Regions from separate parts of the Brevibacillus sp. AF8 genome, predicted to be linked through region 1. Evidence: riboswitches for the same ligand, from Rfam matches in the RefSeq annotation. Region 1 holds a riboswitch; the other holds the start of a gene.
What was found. Region 1 has a riboswitch for S-adenosylmethionine ahead of KB186_RS14185 (pyridoxal phosphate-dependent aminotransferase). Riboswitches for the same ligand answer to the same signal wherever they lie in the genome.
Positions count from the first base shown of each region.

Region 2: it holds a riboswitch for S-adenosylmethionine, as region 1 does, so the genes downstream of both, KB186_RS19085 (homocysteine synthase) here and KB186_RS14185 (pyridoxal phosphate-dependent aminotransferase) in region 1, are expected to answer to the same signal.

Region 1 is NZ_JAGQDN010000009.1:137,614-145,384, reverse strand. Features, by position in the region: gene KB186_RS14200 (alpha/beta fold hydrolase) at 1-687, shown strand, start outside; gene KB186_RS14195 (aminotransferase-like domain-containing protein) at 742-1,950, opposite strand; gene KB186_RS14190 (hypothetical protein) at 2,141-2,611, opposite strand; gene KB186_RS14185 (pyridoxal phosphate-dependent aminotransferase) at 2,766-3,947, opposite strand; SAM riboswitch class I at 4,031-4,145, opposite strand; gene KB186_RS14180 (MFS transporter) at 4,206-5,462, opposite strand; gene moaC (cyclic pyranopterin monophosphate synthase MoaC) at 5,466-5,948, opposite strand; gene KB186_RS14170 (methylated-DNA--[protein]-cysteine S-methyltransferase) at 6,121-6,660, shown strand; gene KB186_RS14165 (2OG-Fe(II) oxygenase) at 6,653-7,366, shown strand; gene KB186_RS14160 (SPL family radical SAM protein) at 7,379-7,771, shown strand, end outside.
Region 2 is NZ_JAGQDN010000015.1:112,110-119,880, forward strand. Features, by position in the region: gene KB186_RS19080 (ArsR/SmtB family transcription factor) at 1-898, opposite strand, end outside; gene KB186_RS19085 (homocysteine synthase) at 1,052-2,356, opposite strand; SAM riboswitch class I at 2,446-2,552, opposite strand; gene KB186_RS19090 (rhodanese-like domain-containing protein) at 2,864-3,175, shown strand; gene KB186_RS19095 (SCO family protein) at 3,257-3,883, shown strand; gene KB186_RS19100 (YqzG/YhdC family protein) at 3,880-4,218, opposite strand; gene KB186_RS19105 (hypothetical protein) at 4,322-5,092, shown strand; gene rnjA (ribonuclease J1) at 5,191-6,861, shown strand; gene KB186_RS19115 (BrxA/BrxB family bacilliredoxin) at 6,941-7,369, shown strand.

The DNA.
Region 1 (7,771 bases):
CGTCCGGGATACCGACGACTTTACATAGATCTACCGGGAATGGGACAAACGGAAAACTACGAACATATCCACACCACGGACGATATTCTGGAGGTTGTGCTCGCGTTCATCGATCAGCTCATTCCAGGTGAGCCCTTTTTCATTGCAGGTGAATCATACGGCGGATATCTTACACGAGCAGTTATCGAGAAGCGCCGGAAGCAAGTAAAGGGTGCCCTTTTCATCTGTCCAAATGTCATTCCAGACAAAGATAAACGCACACTGCCAGATAAACCTCTTCTCGTACAGGAGCCTTCCCTCTGGGAGGAGTTGAGTGAGACGGAACGGGCGGAGTTTGAGTCGATGGCGGTAGTCGCTACTGATTATACGTGGAATCGCTATCGAAAAGAGATTATCGATGGCTACATGCTGTCTGACCCTTCTTTCCTCACGAAAATCAGACAAGCGTATGGCGTGTCCTTCCCATTAGATACGGCCCCCTTCCCCCATCCGAGCCTTTTTCTTGTCGGCAAACAAGATCATTCTGTCGGTTATCGCGATATTTGGGATATCATCGAAGGCTACCCGCGCTCTACCTTTGCCGCTCTCGATTGTGCCGGCCACAATTTGCAGATCGAGCAGCCGCTTCTGTTTACAGAGCTTGTGAATGAATGGCTGGATCGTGCAGAAAGAGAGATCTCCCTGTAAACATGCATAAAAAAGACAACCAGCTCAAGGAGAATGGTTGTCTTTTTGCTTCCATTAAACATTTGTCACCAGTGATTCGCTGTAGGCGTGAAATGCTTTGCCCAGTCGTGAAATCGCAAGCTCCGTGTCTTCCCGGTTCAAAAGCGTATAGTTCAAGCGCATCGTATTGAGATGCGGCTCAGCTGCATAAAACGGCTTCCCTGGCACGAATGCCACGCCTTCCTGTACGGATTGGGCCAGCAGCTTCTCTGCATCGAAGTGCTCAGGCAGATTCACCCAGAGGAACATCCCGCCTCTTGGTTTTTCCCACTGTACGCCCTCCCAGTTTTGCGCAATCAAAAGCTCATGCATCCATTCCATGCGCGCCTTGTAGGACTCGCGGATTTTCTCAATGTGGCGCTCCAGATCAAAGCGGGACAACAGCTCATACAGCGCGTACTGGTCGATTGTGCTCGACTGCAAATCCACTGCTTGCTTCGCCTTCACCATCATTTGAATCACGCGGGTATCTCCAATGGCCCATCCGGTACGCAAGCCTGGCGCGACAATTTTGGAGAAGGTACTAGTGTACACCACACAGGAATCGGTCGGATGCTCATCCAGTGAGAAAATCGAACGGTACGGAGCTTCCCCATCGAATTGGATCTCTCCATATGGATCGTCTTCCAGGATGAGAATGTTTTGCGCCTTGCATTGACGAAGCAAGCCTAGACGACGTTCAAGGCTCCATACCTTTCCTGTTGGGTTGGCAAAGGTAGGAATGACATACACCATTTTCGGGCGATACTGGGCAATTTTTTTCGCCAGATCGTCCAAATCCATCCCATTGGCATCACCGTCTACGGGAATCGCTTTGATTCCCCGGAATTGGAACAGCTGAACGGCTGCCAAATAGGTAGGGTTTTCGACGAGAACGACATCGCCTTCGTCTAAATATACACGGCACAACAAGTCAACTGCTTGCTGAGAGCCAGTAGTGATGATCATATTATCTGCACCGACGTTCATATGCTTTTGCTTCATACGGGATGCAATCCACTCACGAAGCGGCAAGTATCCATCGGTCAATCCGTACTGAAGAGCTTTTGCCCCTTGTTCGAATGCGCGATTAAACGCTTCGCGCATCTCTGCGATTGGAAAAGAATCCTCTGCTGGCAGTCCACCTGCGAGCGAGAGCACTTGATTGCCTTGAGTCAGCTTCAAGATTTCCCGGACAGCCGAGGAGGATAGTGCTTCAACAGATTTTGAAAACGAGTACTCCATCTTCCGTTCCCCCTTGATTTTGCTTATCCTTGTTTTATCACTGTCAACAGCGTAAGTCCAATCCTTGCTAGCTATGAGCAGATAGGTTTTGACTATGTCGAGCGGTTGTTCAACCATTAGTCTTGACACACTCCATGCAAAAAACCCCTCCTCGTATCAAACGAAAAGGGGTCCATATGTATCGCTATATCTAGGCGATGCGGAACACACGTGGTTTTTCTGTATGTGGGAGGAAAGAGAGGTCGACATGATTGGACGCTTCTTCCATACCGATATCGCTTGCCAACAGCAATGCCTCTTCCTGGAAGGTCGGCGTACAGCTACCTTCATTCAGCTCACAGAGTCGCTTCAATCGCTTCAGTCTCTCTGCTGATTTTTCTATTCTCATGCATTCGTTCGTCAGCTCACATACGTTGACGTGACGAGCATCAGCGATCATGCTAATATCATTCACATGGACAATCAGTCTTTTGCCTTCTTCTGTAACAAATCCGATCGAGCAAAAATGCGCACCTGACATTTCCAAACGAGTGAGAACAGCATTGGCGTAAACTTCTCCCGTCCGCAAGCGAATCTGGCCTGCTTCAATGGCTCCGCCGATTTTTCTCTCGTTGGCGATCACCGTATACATATCCGTGTAACCGTTAATCTGATAGCGCATGGTACCCTCCCGCTCTCGCTGAGACTAATTATCATTAACAACAATGACATCGTATAATGAAAATCATTATCTGTCAATAATGAGAATGATTTTTATTCTAAAAGGAAAAAGCCACACTCCATTTATACGGTAGTGTGGCCAAATTGCCTCGCTTTTATTTTGTTTTCGTAAATAACCCCAGCCGCTCAATCCGCTGGACCGCTTCCGCAAGACGCTCTTCGTTGGATAACAAAGCCGCTCGCACATAGCCCTCACCTGTGGGGCCAAAGCCATTTCCCGGCGCTACGACGACATGCGCTTTTTCCAAAAGCAGGTCAGAGAACTCCACGGATGTGAAGCCGCTTGGAACAGGAAGCCAAGCAAAAAACGAACCTTGAGATGGTGGCGCCTGCCAGCCAATCCGATGCAGATTGGAATACAAGGCATTACGGCGGCTTTCGTAGACAGCGACGAGATCGCGGACGCACTGCTGCGAATCCGTCATCGCTTTGGCTGCTGCCATCTGTACCGCTCCGAACAGGCTGACGAAGTAATGGTCCTGAATGAGGTTAATCAGACGAACCAGCTCGCGATTTCCTACCATGGCACCCACACGCCAACCTGCCATATTGTACGTTTTGGACAAGGTATAAAATTCTACGCCTACTTCTTTTGCACCCGGAACCTGCATGAAGCTGACCGGCTTTTTCCCGTCATAGCTAATCGCCCCGTAAGCGAAGTCGTGGCAGACGACGATTTCATGTTTTCGGGCAAAACGAATAGTTTCTTCATAAAACTCAAGTGGTGCGTTGACTGCTGTCGGATTGTTCGGATAGTTGAGAAACATCAGTTTCGCTCGATCCAAATCAGCTTGGGAGAGCTGGCTGTAGTCGGGCAAGAAATCATTTTCCGCCTTCAACGGCATCATGGCCATCCGTCCGCCTACGACCGCAACCCCCGACCAATAATCCGGATAGCCTGGGTCTGGAACTAGTGCAACATCGCCTGCGTTCATGAGGACTTGGCAAATCTCTACGAGTCCGGTTTTGCTACCGAACAAAATCGCTACTTCTTCCTCTGGATCGAGGTCCACATCAAATTCTTGCTTATACCAATGAGCCACTGCCTGCTTCAGTTCCACGCGTCCCTGAAAAGGCGGATATTTGTGATGGAGTGGTTGTGCCGCTTGCATCTGTAATTCTTCAATAATGTGCGGCGGTGTCGGCAAATCGGGATTGCCCTGCCCCAGGTTAATGACGTCATGGCCTTGCGCAATGACCTTGTTTACTTTTGCCACCAGGGTCGCAAAAAACTGGGTAGGGAGTCGATCAATCATATCGGAGGGTTGAATGCGCATCTTTGTTCCATTCCTTTCTTGGGCCCAATACAGTAAAACCCCCTTTTTCCATACAGAAAAAGGGGGAGATCAGCTTGGTCACGTCCTTATCTGTCAGGAAAAAATCCTGCTGGAATTGGCACAGCATCTGTCCATCACATGGAACAGATCCGCTGCCGGGCTTCATAGGGCCAGTCCCTCCACCTCTCTGAATAAGTCAAACACACGGAATATACTGTTTTTTCGTCTATATCATACTACTTGAGCACGTAAACCGTGTCAAGATGCTTGGTTCTGTACCGGCATTTGATGCCTTCTTTTCTGAAAAGAGCTGTGGAAGGCAAAGAAGGCGACAGACAACAAACACAAGCCTGCCATCACGAACAATAGTCCCTGCGCGTGAATGGATTGGAAAATGAATGCGCCAAGCAGTGGACCGAGCATCCGCCCAGCCGATCCAGTCCCTGCAATCAGCCCTTGGATAAAGCCTTCTCGTCCCTCAGGCGTAAATTGTGCAGCTACTGCCGGCACCGCTGGCCACACGAGCATTTCGCCCAGCGTCATGATGAACATGCCTGCCACAAAGCCTGCATAAACCGTTGACTGAGACAAAATCAACATCGACAAGGCAAAAATATAAGCGCCCAAGAGCATTTGTGCTTTTAGCGTACGAGCAAAGCGTCGAATGACCCACGCAATCAATGGCTGACCAAACAGGATCAAACCGCCGTTCAGCGTCCACAACAGACTGTATTGACGGAGGGAAATGCCCAGGGTTTGCATATAGGTCGACAGCACCGTCGTCCATTGGACATAGACAATCCAGCTAATTAACAGCCCCCCGCATAATAGCAGCAATGCGCCCCATACCACTTTTGTCTCTTGTTGTGGTTGTCGCAGCACATCACCAGCTACTTGCTCAGGCATGCTTTGTCCAGTCGTCGCGTTTTCGCGTTGTTGTTCCACCATTTTTAGCTGACGCGGCAAAATGAGCATGAACATCGCGAGGACGATCACTTGAGAGATGGCATTACCGAAAAACGTCCAGGCAAACGATACACTTGCCAAGAAGCCGCCCAATGCAGACCCGGCAGCTACCCCCACATTGAGGGAGACATAAATCAGATTGATTCCTTTACGTCCTCCGTCCGGCCATAAAACGACGGCCAATGCATTCATCACAGGAGAAAGTGTCCCGTAAAACAGTCCATTCAACAGAAGCAAGACAACATAAATCGTAAAATCTTGCGTTACACCTAATCCGATCGAAATCAGGATAACACCGATGGAACCTACAATAATAGTGCGCATTTTGCCCCAGCGGTCAAACATCATCCCGCCAACAATACTTCCGATCAAAAATGCGCCTTGATTTAAAAGCAACAAGAAGCCGGCTACAGTCAGCGGCTTTCCGAGATGATTGTGAATATAGATCGTGACTAGCGGCCAAATACACGCCATTCCGGTAGAAAAAATGACGGCAGCAATCGCCAATAAACGAATGCTGCTCGGATAGGATTCCCATTTTTGCCTCATGGCTTACTTCTCTCCCCGATGGAAATCGCCGCTTTTTCCGCCTGTTTTGGATTGCAAACTGGTCGGACCGATTATCATTGCTTTATCCATGGCTTTGCACATGTCATACACCGTCAAAGCCGCTACGCTGACAGCGGTCAACGCCTCCATCTCGACGCCAGTTTTCCCTGTCGTCTTCACGGTTCCTGTAATCGCAAGCGTCGTTTCATCTACAAATGCAAATTGTATGTCGATGCCAGTCAATGGCAGCGGATGACACATCGGGATAATTTCCCACGTCTTTTTGGCAGCCATGACACCTGCTACCTGCGCAACTGCGAGTACATCGCCCTTTTCGATTCGACCTTCGCGGATTCGGGCGAGTGTTTCGGGTTTCATGCTGATTTGGCTCTCGGCTACAGCCACCCGTTTTGTGACGTCCTTCTCGGATACGTCTACCATCCGCGCTCGATTTTGTTCATTAAAATGTGTTAATTGATCTGTCATACTAGAATCGTTCCTCCTCTATCTCCTCCTACCTTACTCCCGCCGCTGGATAAAAGCAATGGGAATGTAGAAGACATTGTTTCGTTATCTTGCTCATCCACTCCTAAAAACGTACGAAGAACAGGTGCTGGAGGTATACTGTGCGTACACAGTTCAAAGGAGGCGTATGGAAATGGAAATGAGGAAGAATCAGACGGTACATTGGTCCATACTTGTGCATGGTGATTGGACCATTTATCTAGCTGCAACGGCTGCCGGGCTTTGTTATGTCGGCTCGGTCAACCAGCCTTTTGCTGAATTGGAAGCTTGGGTTAAAAAACATCACCCACAAAGTTCGCTGGTGCAAGACGATCTATGGCTAAAGCCTTTTGCAACAGAACTGATGGAGTATTTGCAGGGAACGCGCGAGCATTTTTCCATGGATTTCGACCTGTCTGGAACGCCTTTTCAGCTCGCTGTCTGGGAGGCACTGCGCCAAATCCCATACGGTCAAACGGTATCGTACACCGACATTGCAACCATTATTGAAAAGCCTGCTGCTGTTCGTGCTGTCGGTGCAGCAATCGGTGCCAATCCGGTTCTCATTACAGTACCCTGCCACCGCGTCGTCGGTAAAAACGGTTCACTGACTGGCTATCGTGGAGGACTGCCCATGAAGACAACTCTGCTTGATCTGGAGAAAAAGACAAATCGGGGTGTGAAGCATGGCTAAATCAGTGGCAGAGACGATCGCTGCACTTGACTGGCATTCCTTGCAACAGGAGCTAGACAAACAAGGGTATGCAACTTTTCCTTCCTTAATAAGCGCCGATGCGTGCGAAGAATTAATCGCTACGTATGGACAGGATGACCTTTTTCGCAATACGATCCAAATGGCGCGGTACCGTTTCGGTGAAGGGGAGTATCGCTATTATCAAGCTCCCCTTCCCTCGCTTTTGCAGGAGCTTCGCGAAGGCTTTTATCCAATGCTTGCGCAGACTGCGAATCGGTGGCTGGAACTGCTGGGACGCGAAGCTATTTATCCTGCTACCCTCCCTGAATTTTTGGCGCAATGTCACGAGCAGGGTCAGTTGCGCTCTACTCCACTGATTTTGAAATACGAAACAGGTGGCTATAATTGCTTGCATCAGGATATGTACGGCGAGGTGTTCTTCCCGTTTCAAGTGGTTTTTGCCTTGAATCAGAAGGAGAAGGACTACAGGGGCGGAGAATTTCTACTGATGGAGCAACGACTGCGCGCACAGAGCAGGGGACATGTGATAACCTTGGACCAAGGCGCTGGCCTGATTTTCCCGACATCCTACCGTCCAGTGCAGGGAACGCGAGGCTACTATAAAAACACGCTGCGCCACGGTGTCAGTACGATTACCTCAGGAAAGCGCTACAGCCTCGGAATTATTTTTCACGATGCAAAGTGAGGAACGCCCCATATGAAAAGCATCCTTTCCTATAAAATGCCGAAAACCCTCCTTAATAAAGGAAGCGGATTTCTTGCGGATTACACTCACTCGCTCAATCCCTATACGGGCTGTTCTTTCGCCTGCTCTTATTGCTATGTTCGGCAAATGCCTGTCTCTTTGTTTCGCAACGAGCAATGGGGCACGTGGGTTGACATTAAGCAGCAAGCTGCCGATTTATTGCGCAAGGAGCTTTTGCGGGCAAAGAAAAAAGGAAAGGTAACCATCTTCATGTCTTCGAGTACAGACCCGTACCAGCCCATCGAACAAACGGAAAAAGTAACGAGGTCTTTACTCGAAGTCATGGTAGAGAATCCACCCGATTTTTTGCTGGTGCAGACGAGAAGTCCCTTGGTTTGGCGGGAT
Region 2 (7,771 bases), on a different contig from region 1:
AGAGTTGATCGGTTATCTCTTGCAGACTCAGGTCCTTTTCCGCCAGCAATTTGACCATGCGTAGCCTGTGCTCGTCTCCGAGTGCTTTTAAGGCTTGCACCAGTGAAGGGGGTGGCTGATAAGGATCTACAGCATCGTGCAAATTTTCGTCGGCCACAGGGTAATAAAAAATTTTCGTCCCGACAGCATCGGCCTGTACGGTCCACGGGCGATAGATCGCTTGTGGAATCAGCAGGACGCGTGTCACGGCAGGCTCAGGGAGGTAGTTCGAACCCGTCGCATACTCTACCAAGGCTTCCGGGGTGAGCTTTCCTAGCTTGTTTTGCTTTTGCGACCAATCCCGTTCTAGCATGCGAACGATTTCTTCCTCATGCGGCTTGATGTGAGTGGTATACCAGCCTTCCATCAATTGGAGAATATGGCCCCGCAGCTCTTCTGCATCAACGGAAGTAATATGGCCGATATACGATTCAAAAAAGAGGTGCGCACGGCACGCTTCCTGCAAAGCGGCGCAATCATCTTCGCTTCCTTGTGCAGCCTTCCGCCGTGCTTCCTGCATATTTTCACCGAGATAAGGGAGGGCTTCGTATCGGAGCTGTTCTGTTGAGAGCTCTCTGACATACGAGAGAAAGGAATCCAGATCAGCGAAAGGGCAAAGATCGAGCAGTTGCAAAAGCGTCTTCCACGTGTTGTGCTCCTTCGCATATTCAACCTCTTGCCGTACAGAAGGTGATAGCTCGTCCAACAGTTGGCGCCAGTAGGCAGGAGGGTGTTCCATCGTGTGATGCAATTGATCGTAGGTAGCGGCAGCGATTCCCAGGGCAGCTTCGAATAAAGGAGAATACGAAAGCTCAACCCGGTAGGTCGTTCGTTCACTGCCAATGTTCAAAATCTTCATGTGATCATCCTTCCAAAATTTGTGCATGATTGTATTTTATAAATACCGAATGTTAAATTCAATCTTTTTCGAACGAAAATAGAAAAGGAAAAGAAGAATCACAAAATCTCTATCCAAAGAGATGACGTGATTCTTCTTTCTGTAAAGGTATGGTTAACCTACCGTGGATAATTGCAACGCACGCTGCAGGGCTTGCTCCAAATCGGAAATGATATCGTCAATGGATTCTGTGCCGACGGAGAGGCGAATAAGTCCCGGGGTCACTCCGGCTGCTGCCTGCTCTTCTTCCGTCATCTGCTGATGTGTTGTGCTGGCTGGGTGAATGATGAGTGACTTGGAGTCTCCGACATTTGCGAGATGAGAGAACAGCTTCACTGACTCGATCAATGTTTTTCCTGCCTCAACGCCGCCGCGAATGCCAAAGGTCAGAATCGCGCCAGCACCTTTTGGCAAATATTTTTGTGCCAATTCACGCTGGGAGTCTGACTCCAATCCCGGATAACTCACCCACTCTACGGCAGAGTGATTGGCGAGAAACTGGGCTACTGCCAAGGCGTTTTGGCTATGCCGCTCGATGCGCAGATGCAGAGTTTCTAATCCTTGCAGGAACAAGAAGGAGTTGATCGGGGCGACTGCTGCTCCGATATCGCGCTGGAGCTGAACACGGGCCTTGATAATATAGGCAAGCGGACCGACTGCTTCTGTATAGACGACGCCATGATAGCTAGGGTCTGGTGTAGTCAGACCTGGGAATTTTCCGTTGTTCCAGTCGAATTTTCCAGAGTCTACAATGATACCGCCAATTGCCGTTCCGTGGCCGCCGATGAATTTGGTGGTGGAGTGCACGACGATATCGGCCCCGTGCTCAAAAGGACGGCACAAAATCGGAGTTGCAAAGGTGTTGTCCACGATCAAAGGCACGCCATTTTCGTGAGCAATATGGGCGATCGCCTCGATATCAGCGACATCAATGCGCGGGTTTCCGATTGTCTCGCAAAACACGGCTTTTGTCTTTTCATTGATATAGGACCGGAAATTTTCCGGATTGGATTGATCTGCAAAATGAACCTTGATTCCAAGGCGGGGAAGCGTGTGGGCGAACAGGTTGTAGGTACCGCCGTAGAGGCTGCTGGAAGCGACGATCTCGTCTCCTGCATGCGCAATATTTAAGATCGCGAATGTGATGGCAGCTTGCCCGGATGCGGTTGCGAGTGCGCCAACACCACCTTCAAGTAAGGCAACGCGCTTCTCAAACACATCCTGCGTGGGATTCATGATACGTGTATAGATGTTCCCAAACTCTTTTAAGCCAAACAGGTTGGCTGCATGCTCCGTATCGCGGAAAACATAGGAGGTCGTCTGATAGATCGGAACAGCACGCGAGCCTGTTACAGGGTCAACCTCCTGTCCACCGTGTACCGCAAGTGTTTCTGGCTTCCATTGTTGTTGGTCGGACATGTCCATCTCTCCTTTTACTATGGGGAATCGGCAAATAAAAAAACGGAGCATTCTCCTGAGAAGAAGAAGCTCCATCATGCACGGGCTTTTGTTCATCTCTCAGAATCACTGGATTCTGCAGGAATTGGCACCATGCAGCTAGTCTGCTGGTTGCCGGGCTTCGTAGGGCCTGTCCCTCCACCGCTCTTGATGAAAACAATTGTTGTCGTAATTGTATGAAAATAAAGCCTTGCTGTCAACGATAAATATACAGTTATCGGGGAGGTTTTTATGTATATATGAATGAAGGTGGTTCACTCATGCCATTAATTTGTAACGGTTTTGTCTCAAGCTGTTCACATCCCGTGTGGCTATTGCCGCAGCGAAATAGGAGATAATGGTAGAAAATGGGGAGTATGGATGCATGGTGAAGCCAAGTGCTCTTCGCGTTAGAAAAGTAAAAAAGCGTGTGATATCATGGAGGTGGTTACAACTGATCTGATTGTACATATAGGAGGATAAATAGCGATGAGCCATGGAGTAAAGGAAATTACACCACAAGAGCTGTTGGAAAAGCTGGAAGCCAAAGAGGAACTGCAAGTCATTGATGTACGTGAAGTGGAAGAGTGGAATGCAGGTCACATTAAAGAGGCAAAGCTGATCCCGCTCGGCTTTTTGCCACATCGCATTGATGAATTGGATAAGAACATTCCGATTGTGATGGTTTGCCGCAGTGGTGCCAGAAGCAATACAGCAACAGAGTATTTGAGTGCACAAGGATACGACGTGGCAAATATGGTTGGCGGCATGCTCGCATGGCCAGGTGAAGTGGAACAGTAAGACGTGATAGAAACAGTGTGAATGCCTCCCGTATGTAATCAGGAGGCATCACGCATGGGACAAGCAGGGAGGTAGCAACCCGTGAGTGAAGGAGCACAATTGCAGCAGGAATCTGCAATGAAAAAACATTGGTTTCCTGTGTTAGCTGGTATTATCCTTTTGGCTATCATCGGAGTATTTGGTTATAATTACATGACAGAAGAGAAGATCGAAGTGTTGAAGCCGATCGCGGACTTCACCTTGGACAACAGTGACGGAACAACCTACACATTTCATTCAAGTGCTGGCAAGGTACGATTGGTAGAGTTTATGTTTACCAAGTGCCCGGATATTTGTCCGGCGACTACGTTCAACATGGCCAAGCTGCAAGATCAGCTGAAGGAAAAGGGACTGTTCGGAGACAAAGTGGAGTTTGTTTCCATTTCTTTTGACCCTGATAACGATACGCCGGAAGTCTTGCAGGAGTATGCAGCCAAGTTCAAGGCAGATCAGAGTGGCTGGAAGTTCCTGCGTGGGGACGCTCAGGCTGTAGAGAAAGTGACGAAGGATTTTGGTCTGATGGTCATTAAGGAGCCAGATGGTTCTTATTCACATACGGCTCGCATGTTCCTGGTGGATGGAGATGGAAACATGCGTCGCGCGTACGGGATGGCAGCCAACATGGAACTGGATGTCATGATGAAAGAGATGGTACAGCTCGCTGACTAGCGGGTCTCCTCATAGGAGATGTTTACGACTTCTTCTGTCTGATTCACGAATTCAATATGAACGAGTAACGCCCACCTGCGATTGCTTTCTTGAAGCAAGAGCTTAAACGTCTCTTCCGACGTGGTGGGCGTTTTTTGTTTTCGTCCGACATGCAGGTAATCCACAATTTGAGCGCTTGGATATCGCTTCATCGTTTCCTGCATTGCGAGTCTGCCCCATTTTGCATAGGAAGGCTGGGCGTAGGTAGGGACCGTCTGAAAGATGAAGAGGAAAAGTACGATAGAGAGAAGGGGCATCATGTTCCGATAGCGAAATAGGCGACGAGTGGTTTGCACTTGCTGATCCCTCTCCTTTTCGAAATGGCTTGCCATGTATTTTGAAGACTTTTCGGAATATGATTCGTAGAAAATAATGACAATGAAGTGCGGGAGGTATTCGATGCATTACTTGCTCATTCCCTTATTTGGCGTTCCTGTGTTAGTGGGGGTTCTTGCGGCGATTTTCCAAAAGCCTCCTTTCTGGAAAAAATGGGGGCTCACGATTGCTTCAGCGGTATTGATTTACGGGGGCTGCTTCGCCGCGAATGTATATTGGCAAATGAAGTATGGCATTCCGGTGCTGCCCACGGAGGCCGACTTGGAGGTATTTTTCTATTTTTGTATCCTGTTGGTGTTTGTTTGTATCCTCCTGTATATTGGCTTTTTGATCACGATGAGAAAACAGTTTTGGAAGATGAACCTCGTTTTTCTATGCACAGCTTTTGGTTTGTTTAGCTTTTTTGCTGCTGCCTTTTTAGGGATGGGTCCCTTTTTGAAGAAAGCGGAGTACGTTATCATCGTACAAAAAGCAAAAGACCAGTGGAAAGAGGCGAAGATGGACAATGAGAAGCCCATTGACCTCGCCCTCGTATACAGCAGACAAGAGTGTACGAAAAATTGTGCCGGGTATCCTTATTCAAGCCTCATTCTGGTACGGAATCAGTCTGACCAGCCGTTGGAGATCGATTTGAAGCTGCGATTGAAAAACAAAAGCGGCGCCGTATTAAAAGAAGTCGAGGCCGTACCACTACAACTCTCTTCAGGAGAAATTACGGAGGTATGGACGGGCGATTCTTATGCGAAGCACGACTTCTGGGCGAGAGCTAGTGTCGTTACCGATGAACGAGTTACCGATTTGGAGTATCAGTATTCGATTATTGACCGAAGATGAATGTGTGGAATAGACAAGACTGGGTGAAACGAACGTCTTACGTTGTGATATAATAAGAATGGCATGCTTGGTTCGGATTCCCATAATCATGCACGACGATGTTAGGAGGAAAGAGTTTGAGCGACGTTAAGATTTTCGCGATGGGCGGCCTCGGCGAGATCGGAAAAAATATGTACTGCGTCGAGTATGAGGACGAAATCATCATCATTGACTGCGGGGTGAAATTCCCCGAGAACGAAATGTTCGGTATCGATCTGGTTATCCCGGATGTTTCCTATTTAGTGGACAACCAGCATAAGATCAAAGCACTTTTGTTAACGCACGGACATGAGGATCACATTGGCGCGATTCCTTATATTTTACGGCAAATCAAGGTGCCGATTTACGGTGGTCGTCTGACCCTGGGCTTGGTCAAGGCGAAGCTGGAAGAGCACCGTTTGCAGAATGAAGTGAAGCTGATTCCGATTTCGGAAGATACGGAAATTCCTTTTGCGAAGCTGAAGGCGACATTCTTCCGGACGAACCACAGTATTCCAGATTCTCTGGGAATTGTGCTCCATACACCAGAGGGAATGGTCATTCACACGGGTGACTTCAAGTTTGACATGACACCAGTCGGACAAACAACGGAGTACGGAAAAATTGCACGCATTGGTGCGAGCGGAGATGTTTTGGCGCTTTTGTCCGATAGTACGAACAGTGAGCGTCCTGGATTTACGATGTCAGAGAGATCGGTAGGGGAAGGGATTCTCGATGTGGTACGCAAAGCGCGTGGACGCATCATTCTGGCTACCTTCGCTTCCAACGTGCATCGTCTGCAGCAAGTGGTAGATGCTGCAGAGCAGTGCAATCGCAAAGTAGCGGTTATTGGCCGCAGTATGGAAAAGGTATTCTTGATTGGTCAAGAGCTGGGCTATATTCAGATGCCAGAGGGCATGCTGATTGATATTAAGCACATCGATAATTACGCGGACAACCAAGTGCTGATTATTTGCACAGGCAGTCAAGGTGAGCCGATGGCAGCGTTGACCCGGATTGCATCCGGATCGCATCGCACTGTTTCCATTTATCCGGAAGATACAGTGATCATTTCTGCATCTCCGATTCCAGGAAACACGATCAACGTAAGCCGCACGATAGACAAGCTGTACCGTGCAGGTGCCAATGTAGTATTGAGTCACGAATTTGATATTCACGCATCGGGTCATGGCAGCAGCGAAGAGTTGAAGCTCATGCTGAACTTCATTCGTCCGAAATATTTTATCCCGATCCACGGGGAATACCGGATGCTCAAGACTCACTCCAAGCTGGCCCAACAGGTTGGGATCGAGGAGAGCAACATCTTTATTATGGACAACGGCGAAGTGCTGAATTGCAACCGCGAAAAAGCGTGGCTCAGTAAAGTACAAGCAGGGATTGTCCTCATTGATGGCAGCGGTATCGGCGACGTCGGCAATATCGTCCTGCGCGACCGCAAGCATTTGGCTGAGGATGGCTTGATGGTCGTGGTTGTCAGCTTGGATATGAAAAACTTCAAAATTTTGACGGGCCCAGATATCGTGAGCCGCGGCTTCGTATACGTACGCGGTTCAGAATCCTTGATTCAGGAAGCGACACAGCTTGTTCGTGGGCGTCTACAGGAAGCATTGGATAAGAAAATCAAGGAATGGTCTGAGCTGAAGTCACAGATTAATGAAGTGATCAAGCCGTTCATTTATGAAAAAACAGGCCGTAACCCAATGATTCTTACCATTTTGATGGAAGTGTAGCTCCTGCTTTCTCGGGTAGGCGCGGTCGGGGTATAATAATAAGTAAGTTGAACTTCGTGATAAAAAGGAGAGTTGCCCAATGATGTCTTATGAAGCATATATGAGCCAAGTCATTCAACCGATGCGCGATGAGTTGACTCGCAACGGTTTTCAAGAGCTTCGCACTGCTGAAGAAGTAGAGCAAGCACTGCCAAATGCAAAAGGCCTGACACTGGTTGTCGTGAACTCGGTTTGTGGCTGCGCAGCAGGACTCGCTCGTCCAGCAGTTGTACATTCCTTGAACCACACTACCAAGCCGGATAACATCTTCACTGTATTCGCTGGTCAAGACAAGGAAGCAACTGCAAAAGCTCGTGAGTATTTCGAAGGCTATGCTCCATCTTCCCCTTCCTTCGCGATCATGAAAGACGGCAAAATCATGACCATGATCGAGCGTCATCAGATCGAGAACAACGAACTGGCAACAATCGCTGGCCTGTTGACCAACGCTTACGACACTTACAAATAAGAAATGCGAAACATTTAAGAGGCGCCCGGTAACGGGCGTCTTTTTTGACAGACTTGGTGTTAGTAATCGTTTGAAATGGGGCTGTAGTGAAGAGAAGAATATTTCCAGTCTAGGCTCCAGGCTCCGTCCATCTGAGGGTTAAGACTGTCCGCTCCGAAGGGATTCGCGGGGAAACGCAAAAGTGGTAGCCGCTACGCCGTATGGGCACGGTTGCGTTTCTGTTGCCCGCGAATCCCTTCTCCGCTCGGTAGGACTCCACAAGTCGCTACGCCTGGAAATATTCTTCTCTGTCGTTACTGAGGACATTTCTTCATTCTTTCCAAAAAGCGAAACACGCCTTTAAGCGGCTACCTCTGAAATGCATCCTGAAGAGACCACTTTGGCCGCGGTTTCGCTTTTTGC